Regions from separate parts of the Streptomyces similanensis genome, predicted to be linked through region 4. Evidence: riboswitches for the same ligand, from Rfam matches in the RefSeq annotation. Region 4 holds a riboswitch; each other region holds the start of a gene.
The links. Region 4 has a riboswitch for cyclic di-AMP ahead of ABEB07_RS32535 (M23 family metallopeptidase). Riboswitches for the same ligand answer to the same signal wherever they lie in the genome.

Region 1 (5,860 bases), on a different contig from region 4:
GTACTCGGCCGTCTGGAGCAGCCCGGGCACGACCGTGGTCTCCAGGGTGCGCATCGCGGTCGCCTGCGACTCCAGGCTGATGAAGTCCCGGTAGGTGGGCGGCAGTACGCCGCGGTAGGCGTGCCACCAGCGGTGCCGGCCGTCGCCGTCCTCGGAGCCCGCCAGCGCCAGCAGCAGCCGGCGCAGCTGCGCGTCGTGGACCGCGTAGGCGTCCAGCAGCAGCCGTACATCGGCCGGTTTCACCCCACTGGTGCCGGTCTCGATCCGGCTCACCTTCGACTGGTGCCAGCCCACCAGCCGGGCCGCCTGCCCGCTGGTGAGACCCGCGCCGGCGCGCAGCGTGCGCAGTTCGGCGCCCAGCTTGCGGCGGCGCACCACGGGACCGTGCTGCATGGCTCTCCTTACTCCCCAGGGCGCCCCGCGACGGACCGCGGCCACCCGCGCCGCCCCGGGCGGGACCGGTTCCCGGTCGGCTCGGCGCGCGCCGTCGCACACGGTCGGCCGTCGCAGAGTTCACCGCTTCGAGCGACAGATATATGCATATCTCGGTGGATCGCCACCGGGACCCGTGCGGTGATGGCAGTCTGACGGCGAAGCACCAGTCCGGGACCGTACTCGAACCATCCGCTCCGTGTCGGACCACGGCCCCGTGGGAAAGGGACGACATCGCCATGGCAGATCTCCTGGAAGCATCCGTCACTCTGCCGAGCGATCCCGCCTCGGTGGCCGCCGCCCGCGCCTACGCGGTGGGCACCCTCGTGGAGTGGGGCCTGCCGGCCCGGGCCGAGACCGCGGACACCGTGCGGCTCATCGTCTCCGAACTCGCCACCAACGCCGTCCAGCACACCCTGGGGCAGTCGCCCACCTTCACGGTCGACCTCGCCCTCGAACGGGACGAGCTGCTGCGCATCGGGGTCACCGACAGCCATCCCCGGTTCCCGAAACGGCTGCCGGCCGCCGTCCAGCAGGACAACGGCCGGGGCATGGTGATCATCCGGTGGCTCGCCGCGGAGTGCGGCGGCAGGCTGAGCGTGCGCCGCACCCGCGAGGGCGGCAAGACGGTCTGCATCGAACTCCCGTGGACGCCCGGCGCGCAGGAAGCGCCGCCGGCGCGCTGAGCGCGACGGCGGCCGCGCGACGGTCCACGCCCTGCGCCCGCTCCGGGCCACGCCGCCCGGCCCGCGTTCCCCGGCGCACGGACGACGGCTCGCGGACGGCGGACGCACGAGGGCCGGTCCGGCTCGGCGGGCACCGGTGGGTGCCGTGCGGCGGCGGCCGACGGCCCGGGACCGTGACGGCACGGGCGGCCGCGGCAGCGGATTCCCGCGACGGCGACGGCGACCGCGACGACGACCGCGGCGGCTCGTGGCCGCGGCGGCGGGTCGGCGCGCGGGCGCCGACGGATGGCCGGCGCCGCCCTCGGGCGGGTCAGTTGACCCGCCCGTACCACACGCTCTTCGTCCAGATCTTCTGCAGCCGCACCACGTCACCGGTCTTCGGCGCATGCCAGATCTTGCCCCCGCCGGCGTAGATGCCGACGTGGTAGACGTACGAGCCCGAGTGGAAGAACACCAGGTCACCGGCGCGGCGGCTGCCCGCCGAGATGTGGCGGGACTTGTTGTACTGCTGCTCGGCCGTGCGGGGCAGCTTCTTGCCCGCCCGCTTGAACGAGTACAGCGTGAGTCCCGAGCAGTCGAACCGGCGCGGTCCCGTGGCGCCCCACTGGTAGGGGGAGCCCTTCTTGGACGCCGCGATCTGGAGCGCCTTCGCCGCGAACGTCGCGGCCGAGGCGTCGGAGGCGCCGCCGGGCACCACGATCGAACCGCCGACGGCGGCGATGGTCAGGGCCGAGGCCGTGCCGGCCCGGGCCATGAACGACGGGACACGATTGAGCGCAGTCATGCGCAACCCTTCGTCAGCCGCCTGTGAAGGATGACCTGTCGGATTCGGGCTGGCGAAGTTGCCCGGCCGCGTTGTCGCGGCTTCACCCCAAGGGCTGCTCGACCCGGCCATGGTGTGACCGTTCCGGCGACCCGTCGTGCTTGGGTCCTCCACTCCTGCCGATCCACTTCCGTCGACCGGTCGTCCGTGCGGCGGCAGGACTCGGCGTCCGCCCGGACCGCCCCGCCGCTGTGGCGGGGGCTTGTCGTCAGACAGGGATCTTCACCTACGGATGTCCGAAAATCCCAACGGAACTATGGATTTGTGTTGTTACTCACCACTCACCCGTTCGGGTGGACATCCGCTCGTTCGAACGACTGTGTCCTCCCGTCACGACGCCCGGACCAGCGGCGGAACGCCCCATTCCGCCATCCGTGCAGGCGCGTTGCGCAACCGCGAGGTCCCCGAAAAAGGGTGTGTATCTACGCCGAAAGGCGGTACCTCATTTGGTCCGTTTCGGCTCCCGCCCGGGAGCGTCGGCCCCGTCGCCCGCGTGTGGTCGAGCCGGGGATGCCTGTGCGTCCGTCAACTGCCGTGCCGCGCGGGCGGGGTGACCCGGCTGGTCGGGCACTCGCCGTCGAGCGCGCGCGGCGCCCGCGCCGGGGTCGCCGTGCGCGGCGCGGTCTCGCCCCGCCGGCGCATCGGCGCGAGCGCGTCGGGCGAGCGGACCCACCGCGGCCAGGTAACGGCCGATCAGCTCCGCCTCGGCGCGCGGTCTGCGTCGGCGGCCTCGGCTCCGGGGGCGGCCCGGCGGGCGGCACGGACGGTTCGGGCGGATCCACCGGCGGCTCGTCCCGGGCCCGGCGGCCGCGGGTTCCCGCGCATGTGCCCGGCGGCCCCCGGGCGGACCCGGCGGACGGTCGGCCGGTCCACGGCGCGGCCCGCCACGAGAGGGTCGTCGGCCCCCGGGCGGAGACGCCGGCGCCGAGGACGTACCGGCCCTGTGCCCCCGGCGGGACCCTTCGGCCGGCCGGTCTCCGGTCGTGCGCGTCGTTCTCCTGGAGCAAGCTGGAGGTGGAACTCCGGCCGCTCGACGACCCAGGGGATCTGCAATGGTGTTCTTCGCGATGTCCAGGCGGCACCCCCTCCAGCTGCTGTCCACCACCGACCTGGTGCTGGAGCACGAACGGCTGCACGAGGAGATCGACCAGCTGCAACGCGCCCTGACCTCGCACGCCGTCATCGACCAGGCCATCGGCGCCGTGGTGGCCTTCGGCCGGATCCCGCCCGACGACGCCTGGCGGGTCCTGCGGGAGGTCTCCCAGCGCACCAACACGAAGGTGCGCACGGTCGCCGAGCACGTCCTGAAGTTCGCGCAGGGCGGCGCCCTGTCCGACACCGAGCTGGAGGAGCTGAGGCGGGCGCTCGACCGCCACTCCGCGCACTTCTCCGCAGGCCGCGCAGGGTCCTGATCCGCCCGAGCGAGCCGCCCGCGCCCTCGCGCGCCGCCGGTACGCGCCCCAGCCCGCCGCCGGCCGGCCCTGCGCCCGCCGTCGGTACGCCGCCTCACACCTGCTGCCGCACGCCCCGCTTCTGCCGCCGTACGCCCCCGCGCCCGCCGCCTCGCACGCCCCGCGCCCGCCGCCGTACGCCCCCGCCGCCCAAGCGGCCCGCGCCCGTCGTCGTAGGCCCCCGAGAACCGCCGTACGCGGCCCCGCCCCGGCGGTCCGTGCGTGCGGCGGCGGTGACCGTGCCACGGACGTGCCGTGCCACGGACGTGCCGTGCCACGGACGGCGCAGCGGGGCGCCCCCGGTATGCCGCAGCCCAGCTGCCGGTCATGGGACGACCAAGGTCTGGTTAACGTCGTTGAAACTCCGACGAACTAGCCTGCCGATCCATGCCACCTGCGGTTTTTCCGTCTGGATTGTTCGAGGATCGAGCGATTCCTCCCTGTGTTAGACCTGTGCCGTCGTGGTGGCTGCGGCAGCCGGGCCCCGTGCGGTCCGGAGCGATGACTGTGAGGTGGGCCCATGCAACTGACCCCGCACGAACAAGAGAGACTGCTCATCCATGTGGCGGCCGACGTGGCCGAGCGGCGCCGGGCCCGGGGGCTGAAGCTGAACCACCCCGAGGCGATCGCCCTCATCACCTCGCACATCCTGGAGGGCGCCCGCGACGGCCGTACCGTCGCCGAGCTGATGTCCTCCGGACGCAAGGTGCTGACCAGGGACGACGTCATGGAGGGCATCCCCGAGCTGATCCACGACGTGCAGGTCGAGGCCACCTTCCCCGACGGGACCAAGCTCGTCACCGTCCACGAGCCGATCGTCTGAAGGGGGAGGAAGCGGTGATTCCCGGAGAGATCCTGTTCGCCGACGGCCCGATCGTCTACAACGAGGGCCGCGAGGTCACCCGGCTGACCGTGCTGAACGCCGCCGACCGCCCCGTACAGGTCGGCTCGCACTACCACTTCGCCGAGGCCAACCCCGGCCTGGAGTTCGACCGTGCCGCCGCGCACGGCAGGCGGCTGGACATCGCCGCCGGGACCGCCGTGCGCTTCGAGCCCGGCATCCCCGTCGACGTCGCCCTCGTCCCGATCGCCGGCGCCCGGATCGTGCCCGGTCTGCGCGGGGAGACCGGAGGCGCCCTCGATGCCTGAGATCTCCCGCCCCGCCTACGCCGACCTGTTCGGCCCCACCACCGGCGACCGCATCCGGCTCGCCGACACCGATCTGCTCGTCGAGATCGAGGAGGACCGCAGCGGCGGCCCCGGGCTGGCCGGCGACGAGGCCGTCTTCGGCGGCGGCAAGGTCGTCCGCGAGTCCATGGGCCAGTCCCGCGTCACCCGCGCGGAAGGCGCCCCCGACACCGTGATCACCGGCGTCGTCATCGTCGACCACTGGGGCATCGTCAAGGCCGACGTCGGCATCCGCGACGGCCGGATCACCGGCATCGGCAAGGCGGGCAACCCCGACACCATGGACGGCGTCCACCCGGACCTGGTCCTCGGTCCGGAGACCGAGATCATCGCGGGCAACGGGCGGATCCTCACCGCCGGCGCCATCGACGCCCATGTCCACTTCATCTGCCCCCAGATCGCCGACGAGGCGCTCGCCTCCGGCATCACCACCCTGGTGGGCGGCGGCACCGGACCGGCCGAGGGCTCCAAGGCGACCACCGTCACCCCCGGCCCCTGGCACCTGGCCCGCACGCTGGAGGCGCTGGAGGCGTACCCCCTCAACATCGGTCTGCTCGGCAAGGGCAACACCGTCTCGCACGACGCGATGCTGTCCCAGATCCGCGGCGGCGCCCTGGGTCTGAAGCTGCACGAGGACTGGGGCTGCACGCCCGCCGTCATCGACGCCTCGCTCACCGTCGCCGACCGGACCGGCGTCCAGGTCGCCCTCCACACCGACACCCTCAACGAGGCCGGTTTCGTGGGCGACACGCTCGCCGCGATCGCCGGCCGCGGCATCCACAGCTACCACACCGAGGGCGCGGGCGGCGGGCACGCGCCGGACATCATGACCGTGGTCTCCGAGCCGAACGTGCTGCCCAGCTCCACCAACCCCACCCGGCCGTTCACCGTCAACACCGCCGAGGAACACCTCGACATGCTGATGGTGTGCCACCACCTCAACCCGGCGGTGCCCGAGGACCTGGCGTTCGCCGAGTCGCGGATCCGGCCCTCCACCATCGGCGCCGAGGACGTGCTGCACGACCTGGGCGCCATCTCGATCATCTCCTCCGACTCCCAGGCCATGGGCCGGGTCGGCGAGGTGATCCTGCGGACCTGGCAGACGGCGCACGTCATGAAGCGGCGGCGCGGCGCGCTGCCGGGCGACGGGCGCGCCGACAACCACCGGGTGCGCCGCTATGTCGCCAAGTACACGATCAACCCGGCCGTCGCGCAGGGCCTGGACCGCGAGATCGGCTCGGTGCGGACCGGCAAGCTCGCCGACCTGGTGCTGTGGGAGC
Region 2 (5,860 bases), on a different contig from region 4:
CCTCGCCGGTCGGCACCGTCACGCACGGCCCCTTGCGCCACCACTCCGGCAGCATCGCGAGCGCCTCGTCGCCCAGCGGGTTCACGCCCGGCCCGGCGGCCAGCGAGTGGGCGACCAGGACGTGCAGGCACTTGACCCGGTCCGGCATGCCGCCCGCGCTCGGGAAGCCGGTCAGCTCCTCGATCTCGTCCCGGCGCCGGATGTAGTCCTCGTGCGCGGCCCGGTACGCCGCCGCCAGCTCCGGATCGGCCGCCAGCCGCTCCGTCATCTCCTTCATCACGCCGTCGGCCTCCAGCGTGCCGATCGCCGAGTTGGCGCGCGGGCACGTCAGGTAGTACAGCGTCGGGAAGGGGGTGCCGTCGGGCAGCCGCGGGGCCGTCTCCACGACGTCCGGCTGCCCGCAGGGGCAGCGGTGCGCGATCGCGCGCAGCCCGCGCGGCGGCCGCCCGAGCTGCTGCCGGAACGCCTCGACGTCCGCTTCGGTGGGTTCGGTGCGCTCGGTGGGCGGCGGAGGGGTCTGCATGCCTGTCTTTCTCATCCGTTCACTGGCCGGGCGTCGGCCTTGTCGACTCCGTACCAGACATTGGTGTACCAGGGACGGCGAGCCGTCCCCTGCTCGGCGCGGGACTGCTTGGCCGGCCCCGGGTCGACCACGGTGAAGCCGGTCTCGCCGGGCATCACATAGTGCAGCCGCTGCCGGATCTGCTGCTCGGCGTACGCGTCGTCCTGCCAGCGCGCCTTGGCGTCGCGCAGCTGCTCGACCCGCTGCTGCGCCTGCTGCTTCTGCCGCTTCAGATCGGCGATGCCCTCGCGCTGGGAGACGTACTGCCGCATCGGGTACGCCAGCGCGACCACCATCGAGCAGACCACCAGCGCCAGCAGTGCGGCGCGCCCGGTCAGCCGGGAGCGGCGGGCCTGACGCCGGGTCTGGGAGCGGTAGACGCGGGCGGCGGTCTGCTCGCCGAGCAGCCTGAGCCTGGTCGCGGTGGAGAACCGGTCCCGGTCCCGCACGGCCATCGTCCCGCCTCCCGTTCCTGTCCACTCACACGCGCGTACGTCCCCGGACACGGTACGGGACCGAGTCCGGGGACGTACGGACGACTGGCTGAACCGTGATTCCTCACGGCCCGGCGGCGGGGCGGGTCAGACCTTGGAGACCCCGGCGTCGCCCCGGAAGCGGGGGAACGCGCTGCGGCCGGCGTACACCGCGGCGTCGTCGAGGATCTCCTCGATGCGCAGCAGCTGGTTGTACTTGGCGACGCGCTCGGAGCGGGCCGGGGCGCCGGTCTTGATCTGGCCGCAGTTGGTCGCGACGGCCAGGTCGGCGATGGTGACGTCCTCGGTCTCGCCGGAGCGGTGCGACATCATGCACTTGAAGCCGTTGCGCTGGGCCAGCTCGACGGCGTCCAGGGTCTCGGTGAGCGAGCCGATCTGGTTCACCTTCACCAGCAGGGCGTTGGCGGAGCCCTCCTCGATGCCGCGGGCCAGACGCTCGGGGTTGGTGACGAACAGGTCGTCGCCGACGATCTGGACCTTCTCGCCGAGGCGGTCGGTGAGGACCTTCCAGCCGTCCCAGTCGTCCTCGAACAGCGGGTCCTCGAGGGAGACCAGCGGGTAGGCCGCCACCAGCTCCTCGTAGTACTCCGTCATCTCGGCGGCGGAGCGCTCCTTGCCCTCGAAGAGGTACTTGCCGTCCTTGTAGAACTCGGAGGCGGCGACGTCGAGCGCGAGGGCGATCTGCTCGCCGGGGGTGTAGCCGGCTTCCTTGATCGCTTCCAGGATCAGGTCCAGGGCCTCGCGGTTGGAGCCGAGGTTCGGGGCGAAGCCGCCCTCGTCGCCGAGACCGGTGGCCAGACCCTTGGACTTCAGGACCTTCTTGAGGGTGTGGTAGACCTCGGCGCCCCAGCGCAGCGCCTCGGAGAAGGACTCCGCGCCGATCGGGGCGATCATGAACTCCTGGATGTCCACGTTGGAGTCGGCGTGCGAGCCGCCGTTCAGGATGTTCATCATCGGCACCGGCAGCAGGTGCGCGTTGGGGCCGCCCAGGTAGCGGAAGAGCGGCAGGTCGCTGGCCTCGGAGGCGGCGTGGGCGACGGCGAGGGAGACGCCGAGGATGGCGTTGGCGCCCAGCGAGCCCTTGTTGTCGGTGGCGTCCAGGTCGAACATGGCCTGGTCGATCAGGCGCTGCTCGGTGGCGTCGTAGCCGACCAGCTCCGGGCCGATCTGCTCGATCACGGCGAGGACGGCCTTCTCGACGCCCTTGCCCTGGTAGCGGCTCGGGTCACCGTCGCGCAGCTCGATGGCCTCGAAGGCGCCGGTGGAGGCGCCGGACGGGACGGCGGCACGACCCGTGCTGCCGTCGTCGAGGCCGACCTCGACCTCGACCGTGGGGTTGCCTCGGGAGTCCAGGATTTCCCGGGCTACGACGACGTCGATGGACGGCACGAGCATCTCCTTCGTGGATGTGACGCTTGAAGTGCGGGGCAGGTGTGCCTTGCGGCTAGAGCCTAACCGTCCCGGGACGCCGACCGGCTGACCGACCGTCCCGTGGACAGGGTGACGGTACACATTGTTCCAGCACGGAACAAAGGGGCCGGTGACGGGGCCGGGAACAGAAGGTGAAAAAGCCCCGCCCCGGTGCGTACGGGGGAGAACGCACCGGGGCGGGGAGCCCGTGGGGACGGGGGGTGTCGGCCCCACGTGAGCGCCATGGTGGCGCTCACGCCTGGGCGGGGCCGGTGGCGGGCCTGGCCGCCCGCTGTCACTTCAGGTGCAGCTGCTGGCCCGGGTAGATGAGGTTGGCGTCCTCGACGATGTCCTTGTTGAGCTGGAACAGCTTCTCCCAGCCGCCCTGGACGTGGTGCGCGGTGGCGATGGAGCTGAGGGTGTCGCCGGCGACCACCTTGTACTCGCCGTCGCCCTTCTTGACCTTCTTGCCGGTCGGGGTGGTGACGGTCTTCTTCGGGGCCGGGCGCGTCAGCGAGCGGTTGGCGCTCTGCTCCTCGGTGGAGCGGGTCGAGGTGCTGCTCTTGGAGCTGCTGCTCGACGAGGAAGAAGAACTCGACGACGAAGAAGAAGACGACGAGGAGGAGGACGAAGAAGAGGAGGAGGACGAGGACGAGCCGCTGCCGCCGCCGGAGGAGGACGAGGCGCCGGACAGGCCCTTGCCGCAGACCGGCCAGGCGCCCTTGCCCTGGCCCGCGAGGACCTTCTCGGCCACGGCGATCTGGGCCGACTTGCTCGCCAGGTCGGCGCGCGAGGCGTAGGCGGTACCGCCGAACGCGGCCCAGGTGGAGTTGGTGAACTGCAGGCCGCCGTAGAAGCCGTTGCCGGTGTTGATCGACCAGTTGCCGCCGGACTCGCACTGGGCGACCGCGTCCCACTCGGAGGTGGTGGCGGCGGAGGCGTTGCCCGCGGCCATCAGCGGGGCGGCCACGGCGGCGCCGGTGACTCCGGCGAGCGCGATGGCACGGGTGGCCTTGGAGGGACGACGGTGCTTGCCCTTGCTGGAAAACAGCATGGATGGATCCCCTCACCGACGCCTGCGAGGTGAGCTGTCGGGTTCGGGCCGGTTGAGTTGCCCGGCCGTGCCTTTGGGGAGGCACGGCTTCACCCCCAGCCGCTCCGGTTCGACTGCCCGGCGCGGCACTTACCTTGGGTCCCCCGCTCCTGCCTGCGGCGCATGACGCGACGACTGTTCCCGTACGGCCGCTGGCAGGATTCGGCGTTGCGGCAGCCGGGGCTCGCGGTGACGAGCGGTCATGACCGTAGACACGCGATCGACGGAATTTCAAAGACGATCAGGGCTTCTGAGACTCATCCCACACTTTCCCCGAAAGGGACATTCGGTGCGAAGCGTGACGTGAACTGCCCCTACTTTGCGGCGTTTTCGGCGGGGACATCCAGGCTCTGACCGGCGGCGATGCGGTCGGGGTCGGAACCGATGGCGCCCTTGTTCGCGGTGTACAGCGCGTGCCATCCGCCGTCCACGTCAAGGGAGTCGGCGATGGAGGCGAGGGAGTCGCCGGAGCGGACCGTGTAGGAGCCGCCGGCCGTGTCGGTGGTGAGGCCGTCGGCCCGGGAGGCGTGCCGGCCGGCCGTCGCGGCGGCGGAGCCGTCGGCCGGGTTCTCGGCGGCGCTGCCGCCGCGGTGCCGGCCGCCACTCAGCGCCCCGGTGTCCACGAGGGCCGAGGAGCCCACGACTTGGCGGGGATCGGCCGGGTAGGCCGCGTCTCCGTAGCCGCCGGTCCCCGTGCCCGTCGAGGGCGTCGCGTCGGGCGCGCCGGAGGGGTGGGACGTGCCGGAATCGGCCGCGTCGTCCTTCTTCGGGATGGAAGAGGAAGAAGAGGGGGAAGAAGGCGTATCGGTGTGCTTCGTGCCGGAGTCGGCCGGTCCGTTCGCCGAGTGGGACGTACCGGACTTACCGGGCGCATCGCCCGTCGCGTCGGTGTCGTCGGCCGAAGAACCGGACGAACCGGTGGAGTTGGCCGCATCCTGGGACGAGTCGGACGGGCCCGGGTCCTCGGATCCGGACGAACCGGAGGACTTGGAGGAACCGGACGAACCGGACGACGTGCCGGTGTCCGTGCCGCCCTTGCCCGGGGCGGTGGACGAGGAGCCGCCCACGCCCGTGTCGACGTCGGCCGCGCCGGTGCTCTTGGTGAGCCCGGCGAGCAGTCCGCAGGTGTGCCAGGCGCCGGGGCCCCGGTCGGCGAGTATCTTCTCGGCCACGGCTATCTGCTGGGACCGACTGGCCTGGTCGGCGCTCGCGGCGTAGGTGAGGCCGCCGTACTGCTCCCAGTCGTCCTGGGTCAGCAGCAGGCCGCCGTAGTAGCCGTTGCCGTTGTCGGCGCTCCAGGAGCCGCCGGTCTCGCACTGGGCCACCTTGTCCCAGGTGGTGCCGTCGGCCGCGCTCGCGCCGGAGGCGGCGACGAGCGGGATCGCGATGGCGGAGCCGGTGACCCCGGCGGCGACGAGGAGGGCCGGAGCCTGGCGGGGGCGACGGTGACGACCGTTCCCGGAGAGCATGCGGAGACCTTTCGGCGACAACGGTGACGGCGCGGCGGGCGGTGACCGCCGCCGCGCTGATGCGTGAAGGTAGCCGCTCCCGATCACTTGTCACAAGTTAATGCCGCGTAGATCACGTGGTGATCACATAGTTGAACGTGTGTCAGCTTCGGGTCGGCCGCGCGTCGGCCTCGCGCCGGTCTTGCGTCGGCCTCGCGTCGGCTTTGCGTTCGTCAAGGAGTCGCGGAGGTGGCGGTGAACCGTACCGGCAGGGTGCGCAGACCGCGCATGATGAGGCCGCCGCGCCAGCGCAACTCCTCCGGGTCCGCGTCCAGTCGGAGGTCGGGGAGCCGGGTGAGGAGGGTGGCCAGCGCGGTCTGTCCCTCCAGGCGGGCGAGCGGGGCGCCCAGGCAGTAGTGGATGCCGTGGCCGTAGCCCAGGTGCTGGTTGTCCCGGCGGGCGAGGTCCAGGGTGTCCGGGTCGGCGAACCGCTCCGGGTCGCGGTCGGCGGCGGCCAGCACCACGAGCACCGGATCGCCGGCCGCGATGTCCTGGCCGCCGAGGGTGAGCGGGCGGGTGGCGAAGCGCCAGGTGGCCATCTCCACCGGGCCGTCGTAGCGCAGCAGCTCCTCCACGCCGGTCGCCAGCAGGGCGTGCTCGCCCGCGGCGAGGGAACGTTGCAGCCGGGCGCGCTGCTCGGGGTGGGTGAGCAGAGCGTAGGTGCCGTTGCCGATGAGGTTGACGGTGGTCTCGAAGCCGGCGAACAGCAGGATGAAGGCCATGGCCGCGGCCTCGTTCTCGGTGAGGTGCTCACCGTGGTCGGAGGCGCGGATGAGACCGGAGATGAGGTCCT
Region 3 (5,860 bases), on a different contig from region 4:
CGCCTCCCGCCCCGCCCAACACCCCCGCCCCCGGCCGCCGCAGACCGCCACGCCCACTCCGCCGCGCCACCGGTACCCCGTCCGCACCCCCGGCCGCGCCCCCCGCACACCGCCCGTCCACCCGCCGCGCTCCCCGCGGTTCTCGCGGTTCCCGCCGGGCGGCGGCGAGTCGCCGCGCCGTCCCCCTTTCGTGCTCGCTCTCGGCGTACGACGTCCGGGAACTTCGCCAGGGGTGCGCGCGCTTGAATACAGTGGCAGGACCGGCAGGAAAAGGGCGGTTTGCGGACCGCCATCGCGATCGAAGGGACGTACATGCCCATGGGTCACACGGCCACAGCCGAGGCAGGCTCCGGCGGCCTGACAGCGACCGAGCACCGCTTGGCCAACGGCCTGCGCGTGGTGCTCTCCGAGGACCACCTGACCCCGGTCGCGGCGGTGTGCCTCTGGTACGACGTCGGCTCCCGTCACGAGGTCGAGGGACGCACCGGTCTGGCTCACCTTTTCGAGCACCTGATGTTCCAGGGCTCCGCCCAGGTCAAGGGCAACGGCCACTTCGAGCTGGTGCAGGGCGCCGGCGGCTCCCTCAACGGCACCACCAGCTTCGAGCGCACCAACTACTTCGAGACCATGCCCGCCCACCAGCTGGAGCTCGCCCTCTGGCTGGAGGCCGACCGCATGGGCTCCCTGCTCGCGGCCCTGGACGACGAGTCCATGGAGAACCAGCGCGACGTGGTCAAGAACGAGCGCCGCCAGCGCTACGACAACGTCCCCTACGGGACCGCCTTCGAGAAGCTGACCGCCCTCGCCTACCCCGAGGGCCACCCGTACCACCACACGCCCATCGGTTCGATGGCGGACCTGGACGCGGCCACCCTGGAGGACGCCCGCGCGTTCTTCCGCACGTACTACGCGCCGGGCAACGCCGTCCTGTCGGTCGTCGGCGACATCGACCCGCAGCAGACGCTCGCCTGGATCGAGAAGTACTTCGGCTCCATCGAGGCCCACGACGGCAAGCCCGAGCCGCGCGACGGCGCCCTGCCCGACGTCATCGGCGAGCAGCTGCGCGAGGTCGTCGAGGAGGAGGTCCCGGCCCGCGCCCTGATGGCCGCCTACCGGCTGCCGGAGGACGGCACGCGCGCCGGCGACGCGGCCGACCTCGCCCTGACCGTCCTCGGCGGCGGCGAGTCCTCCCGGCTCTACAACCGCCTGGTGCGCCGCGACCGCACCGCCGTCGCGGCCGGCTTCGGCCTGCTGCGGCTGGCCGGCGCGCCCTCCCTGGGCTGGCTGGACGTCAAGGCGTCCGGCGACGTGGAGGTGCCGGTCATCGAGGCCGCCATCGACGAGGAACTGGCCCGGTTCGCCGAGGAGGGCCCCACCGCCGAGGAGATGGAGCGGGCGCAGGCCCAGCTGGAGCGCGAGTGGCTGGACCGGCTCGGCACGGTCGCCGGCCGCGCCGACGAACTGTGCCGCTTCGCCGTCCTGTTCGGCGACCCGCAGCTCGCCCTGACCGCCGTCCAGCGGGTCCTGGAGGTGACGCCCGAGGAGGTCCAGGAGGTCGCCAAGGCCCGCCTGCGCCCCGACAACCGCGCGGTGCTCGTCTACGAGCCCACGCCCGCCGCGGACCACGCCCAGGACGCGGACGCCGCGGCCACCGACGAGACCGAGGAGACGGCGAAGTGACCGAGCTGGCCACCATGGACTTCCACCCCCAGCCGCAGGCCGGCGAGGCCAGGCCGTGGGCGTTCCCGGCGCCGGAGCGCGGCGCCCTGGACAACGGCCTCACCGTGCTGCGCTGCCACCGCCCCGGCCAGCAGGTCGTCGCCGTCGAGGTCCTGCTCGACGCACCCCTGGACGCCGAGCCGGACGGCCTGGACGGCGTCGCCACGATCATGGCGCGGGCGTTCTCCGAGGGCACCGACAAGCACTCCGCCGAGGAGTTCGCCGCCGAGCTGGAGCGCGCCGGCGCGACCCTCGACGCGCACGCCGACCACCCCGGCGTCCGGCTCAGCCTGGAGGTCCCCGCCTCCCGCCTGGCCAAGGGGCTCGGCCTGCTCGCCGACGCCCTCAGGGCGCCCGCGTTCGCCGACTCCGAGGTGGAGCGGCTGGTGGGCAACCGGCTCGACGAGATCCCGCACGAGCTGGCCAACCCCTCCCGCCGCGCCGCCAAGGAACTCTCCAAGGAGCTGTTCCCGGCCACCGCGCGCGTCTCGCGCCCGCGCCAGGGCACCGAGGACACCGTCCGCGCCGTCGACGCGGCGGCCGTCCGCGCCTTCTACGACCGGCACGTGCGGCCCGCCACGGCCACCGCGGTGGTCGTCGGCGACCTCACCGGCATCGACCTCGACGAGCTGCTCGGCGAGACCCTCGGCGCATGGACCGGCTCGCCGGCCAAGCCGCGGCCCGTTCCGCCGGTCACCGCCGACGACACCGGCCGCGTGATCATCGTGGACCGCCCGGGCGCCGTCCAGACGCAGCTGCTCATCGGCCGTATCGGACCCGACCGGCACGACCGGGTGTGGCCCGCGCAGGTGCTCGGCACCTACTGCCTGGGCGGCACCCTCACCTCCCGCCTGGACCGCGTCCTGCGCGAGGAGAAGGGCTACACCTACGGCGTGCGCTCCTTCGGCCAGGTGCTGCGCTCGGCGCCCGACGGCTCGGGCGCCGCGATGCTCGCCATCAGCGGCTCGGTCGACACGCCGAACACCGGACCGGCCCTTGACGACCTGTTCACGGTGCTGCGCAAGCTCGCCGCCGGCGGCCTCACCGACGCCGAGCGGGACGTCGCCGTGCAGAACCTCGTCGGCGTGGCGCCGCTGAAGTACGAGACGGCCGCCGCCGTGGCGAGCACCCTGGCCGACCAGGTGGAGCAGCACCTGCCCGACGACTACCAGGCGACGCTCTATCAGCAGCTCGCCGCCACCGGCACGGTGGAGGCCACCGCGGCCGTCGTCAACGCCTTCCCGGTGGACCGCCTGGTGACCGTCCTCGTCGGTGACGCGGCGCAGATCAAGGAGCCCGTCGAGGCCCTGGGCATCGGTCAGGTCACCGTCGTCCCAGCCGAGTAGCGGCATCCGCCGCCCGCGCGGGCGGCAACGGCGCGCACGCGCGCGTGGGGCCCTGGTGACCGAAGCGTCACCAGGGCCCCGTCATGTCCGAATTGCGGGAGAGGCTGCCCGTCTGACCTGTGGTCTGCGCTACAAAACAGCGGATCCGTTTGGGAATTGAAAGCGGCCCCGTCTAGCGTCGGTCCGGCTGTTCGTCGGCAGTGCGCCGCACCCGCGGCACCGGACAGCCATCGCCGAGTCCCCGTACGGCGCGAGCCAGGGGAGCCGGGGACCCACTCAGTCCCTGGGGTGAATCGGACGCCCGCGCGCCAGCGAGGGGGCCCGTAGGAGACCTTCCTGCTCCGAACCCGTCAGCTAACCCGGTAGGCGAGAGGGAAGGAAAGGACCCACGTCTGCATGGCGTTCACCCGCGCCACCGGGAAGCACCGCCGGCCCAGCCGGATGCACCGCACCACCGCCCGAGCGGCGGGCGTAGCGGCCCTCACCACCACCGGCGTGCTCAGCACCCTGGCCGCCGCCCCGGCGCTCGCCGCCGAGACCCCGGCCCCCGAGGACACCGGCCTCACCCCGGTCATCAGCATCGGTGACACCGTCGCCGCGAAGATCGACGCCCAGGCCGTCGCCCAGCAGCACGCCGCCGAGCAGAAGCTGGCCGAGCAGGCCGCGCGCGTGAAGGCCGCGGCGCTGGCGAAGAAGGAGCGCGAGGCCAAGGAGCGGGCCGCCCGCGAGGCCGAGCGCGAGCGCCTGAACGCCTTCGTGCCGCCGATCTCCGGCTCCTACGTCTCCACCGGCTACAAGACCGGCGGCTCCCTGTGGTCCTCCGGCTCGCACACGGGCATCGACTTCCACGCCATGACCGGCACCACCGTGCACGCGGTCGGCGTCGGCACGGTCGTGGAGACCGGCTGGGGCGGGGCGTACGGCAACCAGATCGTGATCCGGATGGCCGACGGCATGTACACGCAGTACGGCCACCTGTCGTCCATAGGCGTCACGGTCGGCCAGCAGGTCACCGCTGGTCAGCAGATCGGCGTGTCCGGCGCGACCGGCAACGTCACCGGACCGCACCTCCACTTCGAGGCCCGCACCTCCCCGGACTACGGCTCCGACGTCGACCCGGTGGCCTACCTGCGCCACCACGGCGTGAACGTCTGACCGACCCCGCACGGCGACGGCGCGAGCGCGCCGAAGCCCTCCCGAGGACCGTCCACGGTCCGCGGCACCCCGCGAGAACCCCGGCCCCGCGCCGGGGTTTTCGGTGTTTTCGACAGCCACGGGTATTTTGCTGTCCAAAAATTACCCATGGACCTCGGCCGTCCGTCGGAAATCCCGGCGCATTGCAATAGAGTCACGGGAACAAGCGTCCGTCGCCGAAGCGGCACGGTGATTTCAGCGGGATTCGGGCGGAGGTCGGGAATGCGTGTTCCGGCGCACTCGGTGTGCACGGCGATCCGGGACGACATCGTCGCCGGTGTCCATGAGCGCGGCAGCCGGCTCACCGAGGAAGTCCTCGCCCGCCGCTACGGCGTCTCCCGCGTTCCGGTGCGCGAGGCGCTGCGCACCCTGGAGGCCGAGGGCTTCGTGGTGACGCGCCGGCACGCGGGCGCGTGCGTGGCGGAGCCGACCGGGCAGGAGGCCGCCGACCTGCTGGAGATGCACCGGCTGCTGGAGCCGCTGTGCGCCGCCCGGGCCGCCGAGCGGCACACCCAGGCCCACCTCAGGGTGCTGCGCGGCCTGGTCAGACTGGGCCAGGAGCGGGCCGCGAGCGGCCTGGGCGAGGAACTGCGCGCCCTGGGGGGCTGGTTCCACGAGACGCTGGCGCAGGCCTGCGGCAGTCCCGCGCTCACCGCCACGCTGACCCAGCTGCGGCACAAGATCGCCTGGATGTACGTGGTGGAGACCCCGGCCGACCCGGTCGCCGCCTGGGCCGAGCACGGCGCCATCGTGGACGCCGTGGCGCGCCGCGACGGCGAGCGCGCGCGTGCGCTGACCGCCGCGCACACCGAGCGGACGGCCGCCGGCTGCCGCGTGAGGACTTCGCAACATCCCGTCAACATGTCGGGCGCGTGGCATTAACACGGTGCCCGTATACAAAGAGGGATATCCGGCGGTGGAGAATTCGTGCCGCCTTTTTCGGTGTCCCTGAATTCATGTACGGGTGCGGTGTGGACGCTTCCCGAAGGCTGCCCCGAGAAATACGAGTCGGCCCGCCGGAGACGCGCGGGCCGGGGCCGTCGCGCCGAACGGAAAAGCCGAAGCCGCCCCGTCCGGAAAAGGGCGGCGCGGCTTCGGCGTCCGGTCCGGGGGCGAGCCGCCGGACCCGGTGGATCAGACGGTCTCGGGAAGCTCCTCGAGCCCCTCGGCGACCAGCTTGGCCAGGCGGTCGAGCGCGGCGTCCGCGCCCTCGGCGTCGGAGGCCAGGACGACCTCCTCGCCGCCCTGCGCCCCGAGGCCGAGGACGGCCAGCATGGAGGCCGCGTTGACGGGCGCGCCGTCGGCCTTGGCGATCGTCACGGGGACGCCGGAGGCCGTGGCGGCCCGGACGAAGATGGAGGCGGGGCGGGCGTGGAGGCCCTCGGCCCAGCCGACGTTGACGCGGCGCTCAGCCATGTGATGCTGCCCTTCAGGTGTACCAAGTTGTCTAGACCAGTTTCCCACACCTGAGGCACCGCCCCGAGCGGCCCGGCCGCCGCCCCGGGAACCGCGACGGACCGCGGCGCCCCGGCGTCCGCTAAGTCCCCGCGACCCCGGTGTTCTCCGCCGGGTCCGGGCGGGTTCCTCCGGTGTGTTCCCCA
Region 4 (5,860 bases):
CGGTCGCCTTGGTCGTCTACACGGTCATGACCATGGTCCTGGTCCTGGGCAGCCAGCAGATCTTCGGCAACGTTTCGCGCTACCTGCTCCCCGCCTTCCCGCTGTTCCTCCCGCTCGCCCTCGCCCTGCGCCGGATCGGCCCCGCCCTGCTGTACACGCTGCTCGGCATCGCGGCGCTGGCCTCCGGCTCGTACGCGGGCTACGCCCTCTTCGAACTCGGCATCCCGTAGCCGCGGGCGGCGCGCGGCCTCCGCCAGACTGGGAGCACGTCCCGGCCACGCGGCCGGCCGCCCGCCCCACCTGCCTCCCGCCCGAGGAGAACGCGTCGATGCCCCTCCCGTACGTCCTGCTGTCCGCCGCCGTCTCCCTCGACGGCTACCTGGACGACACCGGCCCCGACCGCCTCCTGCTGTCCGGCCCCGCCGACTTCGAGCGGGTGGACGAGGTACGGGCGTCCGTGGACGCGATCCTCGTCGGGGCCGGCACGCTGCGCGCCGACAACCCGCGGCTGCTGGTCAACTCGCCCGAGCGGCGCGCGGCCCGGGTCGCCGCCGGGCTGCCGGAGTACCCGCTGAAGGTCACGGTCAGCGCCTCGGGCGAACTGGACCCTGGGGCGCGCTTCTGGCACACGGGCGGCGCGAAGGCCGTCTACACCACCGACGAGGGAGCCGCGCGCCTGCGGCGCACCGGCCTCACCCCGGCCACACACCCCGCCGTCGACGTCGTGCCCCTGGGCCCGGAGCTCGACTGGCGGCTGCTGCTCGCACACCTGCACGACGTGCTCGGTGTGCGGCGGCTCATGGTCGAGGGCGGCGGCACGATCCACACCCAGCTGCTCCAGCGGCAGCTCGCCGACGAGGTGCAGCTCGTGCTCGCCCCGCTGTTCGTGGGCGACCCGGCCGCGCCCCGGCTGTTCGGGCCGGGGTCGTACCAGGGCGGGCGGCTGCGGCTGGTGGAGACCCGGGCCGTCGGGGACGTGGTCCTCCTGCGGTACGAGCCCACCGCACCCGGCGCCGGCGGGCGGACCGTCCCCGCCGACCGGCACTGGCTGCGGACCGCCTGCGAGCTGGCGCTGCGGTGCCCGCCCTCGGCGACCGCGTTCAGCGTGGGCGCGGTGGTGGTCGCCGCCGACGGCACCGAGTTGGCGCGGGGCCACTCGCGGGAGGCCGGCGATCCCGTCGTGCACGCGGAGGAGGCGGCACTCGCCAAGATCGACCCGGCCGATCCGCGGCTCGGCGGGGCCACGGTGTACAGCAGCCTGGAGCCGTGCGCCCGACGCGCCTCCCGGCCGCGGCCGTGCGCCCGGCTGATTCTGGACGCCGGGGTGCGGCGGGTGGTCACGGCCTGGCGGGAGCCGGACACGTTCGTCGAGGCGGCCGACGGGGCCGGGCTCCTGGCGGGCGCGGGCGCGGAGGTCGTCGTCCTGCCGGAGTACGAGGCGGCGGCCCGGGAGCCCAACCGGCACCTGGATCCGGGGCTCAGGTGAACTCGTGTGCAACCAGCCCCGAACATGGGATACACTGGTTTCACCGACGCGGGGTGGAGCAGCTCGGTAGCTCGCTGGGCTCATAACCCAGAGGTCGCAGGTTCAAATCCTGTCCCCGCTACTGAAGACTCAGGGCCGGAATCCGATCACAGGATTCCGGCCCTGAGTGTTTCCCGGACACCGTGGCCCTCGACCCTCGCCCCCCGTCACCACACGTGAGCGGGCCGACCCCCTCCGCATAACAACTGACACACCATCACCTCGCGCCGCGTACCGCCGATGGCCGAGGAGAGCCCGTGGATGGCCTGATTCTTTGTCAACTCACCCGCCTTCAGTCCCCCGTGAGCGGTATGTCCTGGCCAAAAAGGTTTAATGATCAAGCCGCACGGCTTGGAATCAAACCCCCACGTCTATTAACGTTCGATAACGCAGCGCGGTCGTCCCAGCCGTCACCAGAGGCGGCTCCGTGCGCGCACGCGCCGAATCCCGCGAGGGAACCGGGGAACCACCACCTTGGGGTGAATCGCACGTCACCCGTGCCGTCATGGCCGGTCGACGCGCGTAGGAGACCTTCCCGCTCCGAACCCGTCAGCTAACCCGGTAGGCGACGCGGAAGGAAAGGAGCACGCCCGCGTGGCGTCCAACCGGCCTGCCTCTGAAGCCCCGTTCCTGCCGAGCCGGCGCACCGAGTCCTTCGGTTACGGCGAGCGGCGCCCCGACGAGGGCCCCTGGGAGGAGTGGAACCCCACCGAGGACTCCCTCCGCCCCGTACGCGGCCGGCACCGCGTCGCCAAGCAGCGCGGCGGCGGGCTCGCGCGCAGCTCCACCGTCCTCGGCGTCGGCGTCATCGCCGCCGTCGGCGCGGGCGGCATGGCCAGCGCCAACACCGGCAAGCCGCCGGTCTCCCTCTCGCTGCCCGACCTGCCCTCCGTGGACCACCTGCCGGCGGTCGGCGCGCTCTTCGACGACTCCGCCGAGGACACCGCCGCACCCGTGGGCTCGGCGACCGCGCTCAGCGACGTGGTCGAGGCCACCCCCCAGGTCCCGCAGGCTGAGCAGGCCCAGCAGGTCCAGGCCGCGCGCGGCACCGCCGACGCGGGCGAGGCGCTGCGCAACCGGATCATGGCCCAGGCCGAGCAGCAGCAGGCCCAGGTCGAGGCGAAGGCGCGGGCCGCCACCGAGGCCGCCGCGGTGAAGAAGGCCCAGGCCGACGCGGCCCAGGCCAAGCAGGAGGCCGAGGCCAAGGCCGCCGCCGCGAAGAAGCGGGCGGAGGAGGAGGCCAGGAAGAAGGCCGAGGAGGCGCGCCTGGCCGAGCTGGCCAAGCAGTACACGCTGCCGACCTCGTCCTACACGATCACCTCCACCTTCGGCCAGGCCGGCTCCATGTGGTCCTCCGGCCACCACACCGGCCTCGACTTCGCCGCGCCCACCGGCACGCTGATCAAGGCCATCCACAGCGGCACCGTCACCGAGGCCGGCTGGGCCGGCGCCTACGGCTACCGCACGATCCTCACCCTCGACGACGGCACCGAGCTGTGGTTCTGCCACCAGTCCTCGATCAGCGTCTCGGCCGGCCAGAAGGTCGGCACCGGCGAGGTCATCGGCCGGGTCGGCGCCACCGGCAACGTCACCGGGCCGCACCTGCACCTGGAGGTGCACCCGGGCGGGCAGGCCACCGGCATCGACCCGATGGCGTGGCTGAACGGCAAGGGCCTCAACCCCTGAGACGGCCCCGCACGGACGCTCCGCCGGGCGCTGTTTGCGCGATCTTTGCGCCCGGATCCGGCGGGGCACGGAATGGGCCGCTCTGCCATGGCCGTTGATGTCGTACATGACTTCTCTTCGCAAGCTCGGCCAGTCCGACCTCGAGGTCTTCCCGCTCGCCCTCGGCGGCAACGTCTTCGGCTGGACCGCCGACCGGAACCGGTCCTTCGCCGTGCTCGACGCCTACGCGGCGGCCGGCGGCAACTTCGTGGACACCGCCGACTCCTACTCCGCGTGGATCGAGGGCAACCACGGCGGCGAGTCCGAGACGATCATCGGCGAGTGGATCAAGGAGCGCGGCAACCGCTCCGACGTCGTCATCGCCACCAAGGTCAGCCAGCACCCCGACTTCAAGGGCCTGTCCGCCGCCAACATCAAGGCCGCCGCCGACGCCTCCCTCAAGCGGCTCGGCACCGACCACATCGACCTGTACTACACCCACTTCGACCAGCCCGAGGTGCCCGTCGAGGAGATCATCGGCGCCCTGGACGAGCTGGTGAGGGCGGGCAAGGTGCGCCAGATCGGCGCCTCCAACATCTCCGCCGAGCGCCTGAAGGCGTCCCTGGAGTTCTCCGAGCGCGAGGGCCTGGCCCGCTACGTGGCGCTCCAGCCGCACTACAACCTCGTCTCGCGCGACACCTACGAGGGAGAGCTGCGGGACCTCGCCGAGCGGGCCGGCCTGGCCGCGATGCCGTACTTCGCGCTGGCCTCCGGCTTCCTGACCGGCAAGTACCGGCCGGGCGCGACGGTGGACAGCGCACGGGCCGAGGGCGCCGCCAAGCACCTGGCGACCGAGCGCGGCCAGAAGGTCCTTACCGCCCTCGACGAGGTCGCCCGGGCCCATGACGCCGAGGTCGCCACGGTGGCCCTGGCCTGGCTCGCGGCCCAGCCGACGGTGGCCGCCCCGATCGCCTCGGCGCGGACCGTGGAGCAGCTCCCGGCCCTGCTCGCCGTCGCCGGACTGCGGCTGACGGACGACGAGATCGGCAAGCTGACCCAGGCATCCGCCTGACCGGACGATCCGACCCGGGCGATCCGACCCGGGCGATCCGATCCGGGTGATCCGATCCGATCCGGACGACCGGCTCAGATCAGGGTTGCGTCCGGTAGGGGTTGTACGCGGGGTACGGCGCCGGAGCCGCGCCGGCGGCGCCGTACGACCCGTACCCCTGCGCCGCCCCGGGCGCGACCGGACCGCTCTGCGGATACCCGTACCCGTGCGCACCGGGGCCGGGGCCCTGGGGGCGCGGGTGGGGGTGCGGGGCGCCGTAGCGCTGGGACTGGCCGTACACGCCGAGGACCGGCCACGGCGGGGCGACCACCCGCACCGGCGGCGCGGTCATCCGGGCCGCGTGGTCGAGCGCGGGCCGCGCCACCTCGCGGCCGCGCCACATCGCGTGCAGCAGCTCCTGCTCGCGGGCGGCGAAGCCGGCGCCGGCCCGGCCGAGGCGGCCGCGGCGGCGCAGGAACGCCAGCGAGGTCGCGTACGCCTCGTACTGGGCGACGGTGCGCGCCGCGGGCTTGCCCAGGTGCCGGCCGGCGTACTCGCGGGCCACCCGGCGGGCCCGCATGGACCCGAGGGCGAACGGCTCGGCGGGGGTCAGCCACCCGGCGGCGGCGTACGCGGGCAACTCCTCGCGCACCGTGCGCAGCTCCCGCTGGCGGGTCCAGACCACCAGCCAGGTCAGCAGCCCGAGGGCGGGCAGCATGAAGGCGCCGTAGACCGCGAAGAAGCCGTACTCGCCGAAGGTCGAGGAGCTGTTCCAGAAGGCGTGCATGCCCATCGCCAGCAGCAGTCCGGCCGGCGGCAGCAGGGCGCGGCGCACCCGGTGGCGCTCGGCGGACAGGGACGCGGCGATGCCGAAGCCGATGCCGGTGAAGACGGTGAACAGCGGGTGCGCGAAGGGCGACATCACCACGCGCACGAAGAAGGTGGCCGCGGTGACGGAGGCGATGCCCCGGCCGCCGGTCATCTGGTCGGCGCCGAAGGCGGTGCCGAGGTAGAGGATGTTCTCGGTGAACGCGAAGCCGGTCGCGGTCACCCCGGCTATCACCACCCCGTCGACGATGCCGGTGAAGTCGCGTCTGCGGAAGAGGAAGACCAGCAGCACGGCGGCGGCCTTCGCGGACTCCTCCACGATCGGGGCTATCACCGTCGCGCCCAGGGTGTCCGCCCCGGCCGGGTCGGCGGTCGCCGTGGCGATCCACTTCGTCGCGAAGCTGTTGGCGACGATGGCGATGAGCGCCGCGGCGCAGGCGCCCCACGCGAACGCGAACACCATGTTGCGCCAGGGTCCCGGGTCGACGCGGTCCAGCCAGCGGAACGCGGCCGTCAGCAGCGGCACCGGCAGCACGGCCAGGCCCAGTCCGACCAGGAGACCCTCGGTGCCGGTCTGCCGCCGTACGAGGGCGAGGATGACGAGCCCGGACAGCGCCAGCAGGGCGGCCAGGGCGCCGTACCGCACCCACCGTTTCTGCCACCAGTGGGCGTGCCGCGGTGGGCCGCCGACGGGGGCGGGACCGCTGGGATGCGTCGGGTACGGGGGACTGGTGACCACGTGATTGACCCTAACGAGGGAGGGGACCGCCCGCGACGGGGTATCGAGGTCC

Region 1: another riboswitch for cyclic di-AMP. It lies ahead of ABEB07_RS26360 (C40 family peptidase); the one in region 4 lies ahead of ABEB07_RS32535 (M23 family metallopeptidase).
Region 2: another riboswitch for cyclic di-AMP. It lies ahead of ABEB07_RS36040 (transglycosylase family protein); the one in region 4 lies ahead of ABEB07_RS32535 (M23 family metallopeptidase).
Region 3: another riboswitch for cyclic di-AMP. It lies ahead of ABEB07_RS03555 (M23 family metallopeptidase); the one in region 4 lies ahead of ABEB07_RS32535 (M23 family metallopeptidase).

What each region holds. Positions count from the first base shown of each region.
Region 1 is NZ_BAABKC010000084.1:13,002-18,861, reverse strand. It holds gene ABEB07_RS26370 (helix-turn-helix domain-containing protein) at 1-393, opposite strand, end outside; gene ABEB07_RS26365 (ATP-binding protein) at 672-1,118, shown strand; gene ABEB07_RS26360 (C40 family peptidase) at 1,429-1,902, opposite strand; cyclic di-AMP (ydaO/yuaA leader) riboswitch at 1,906-2,041, opposite strand; gene ABEB07_RS26355 (ANTAR domain-containing protein) at 2,994-3,353, shown strand; gene ABEB07_RS26350 (urease subunit gamma) at 3,913-4,215, shown strand; gene ABEB07_RS26345 (urease subunit beta) at 4,230-4,541, shown strand; gene ABEB07_RS26340 (urease subunit alpha) at 4,534-5,860, shown strand, end outside.
Region 2 is NZ_BAABKC010000132.1:81,016-86,875, reverse strand. It holds gene ABEB07_RS36055 (DUF501 domain-containing protein) at 1-523, opposite strand, end outside; gene ABEB07_RS36050 (FtsB family cell division protein) at 535-1,017, opposite strand; gene eno (phosphopyruvate hydratase) at 1,144-2,445, opposite strand; gene ABEB07_RS36040 (transglycosylase family protein) at 2,762-3,520, opposite strand; cyclic di-AMP (ydaO/yuaA leader) riboswitch at 3,525-3,691, opposite strand; gene ABEB07_RS36035 (transglycosylase family protein) at 3,874-5,028, opposite strand; gene ABEB07_RS36030 (cytochrome P450 family protein) at 5,241-5,860, opposite strand, start outside.
Region 3 is NZ_BAABKC010000011.1:53,470-59,329, forward strand. It holds gene ABEB07_RS03545 (M16 family metallopeptidase) at 313-1,680, shown strand; gene ABEB07_RS03550 (M16 family metallopeptidase) at 1,677-3,065, shown strand; cyclic di-AMP (ydaO/yuaA leader) riboswitch at 3,287-3,449, shown strand; gene ABEB07_RS03555 (M23 family metallopeptidase) at 3,462-4,220, shown strand; gene ABEB07_RS03560 (GntR family transcriptional regulator) at 4,482-5,141, shown strand; gene ABEB07_RS03565 (HPr family phosphocarrier protein) at 5,394-5,675, opposite strand.
Region 4 is NZ_BAABKC010000113.1:11,647-17,506, forward strand. It holds gene ABEB07_RS32520 (glycosyltransferase family 39 protein) at 1-230, shown strand, start outside; gene ABEB07_RS32525 (dihydrofolate reductase family protein) at 329-1,486, shown strand; tRNA gene ABEB07_RS32530 (tRNA-Met) at 1,534-1,607, shown strand; cyclic di-AMP (ydaO/yuaA leader) riboswitch at 1,954-2,108, shown strand; gene ABEB07_RS32535 (M23 family metallopeptidase) at 2,120-3,211, shown strand; gene ABEB07_RS32540 (aldo/keto reductase) at 3,318-4,262, shown strand; gene ABEB07_RS32545 (PrsW family intramembrane metalloprotease) at 4,342-5,808, opposite strand.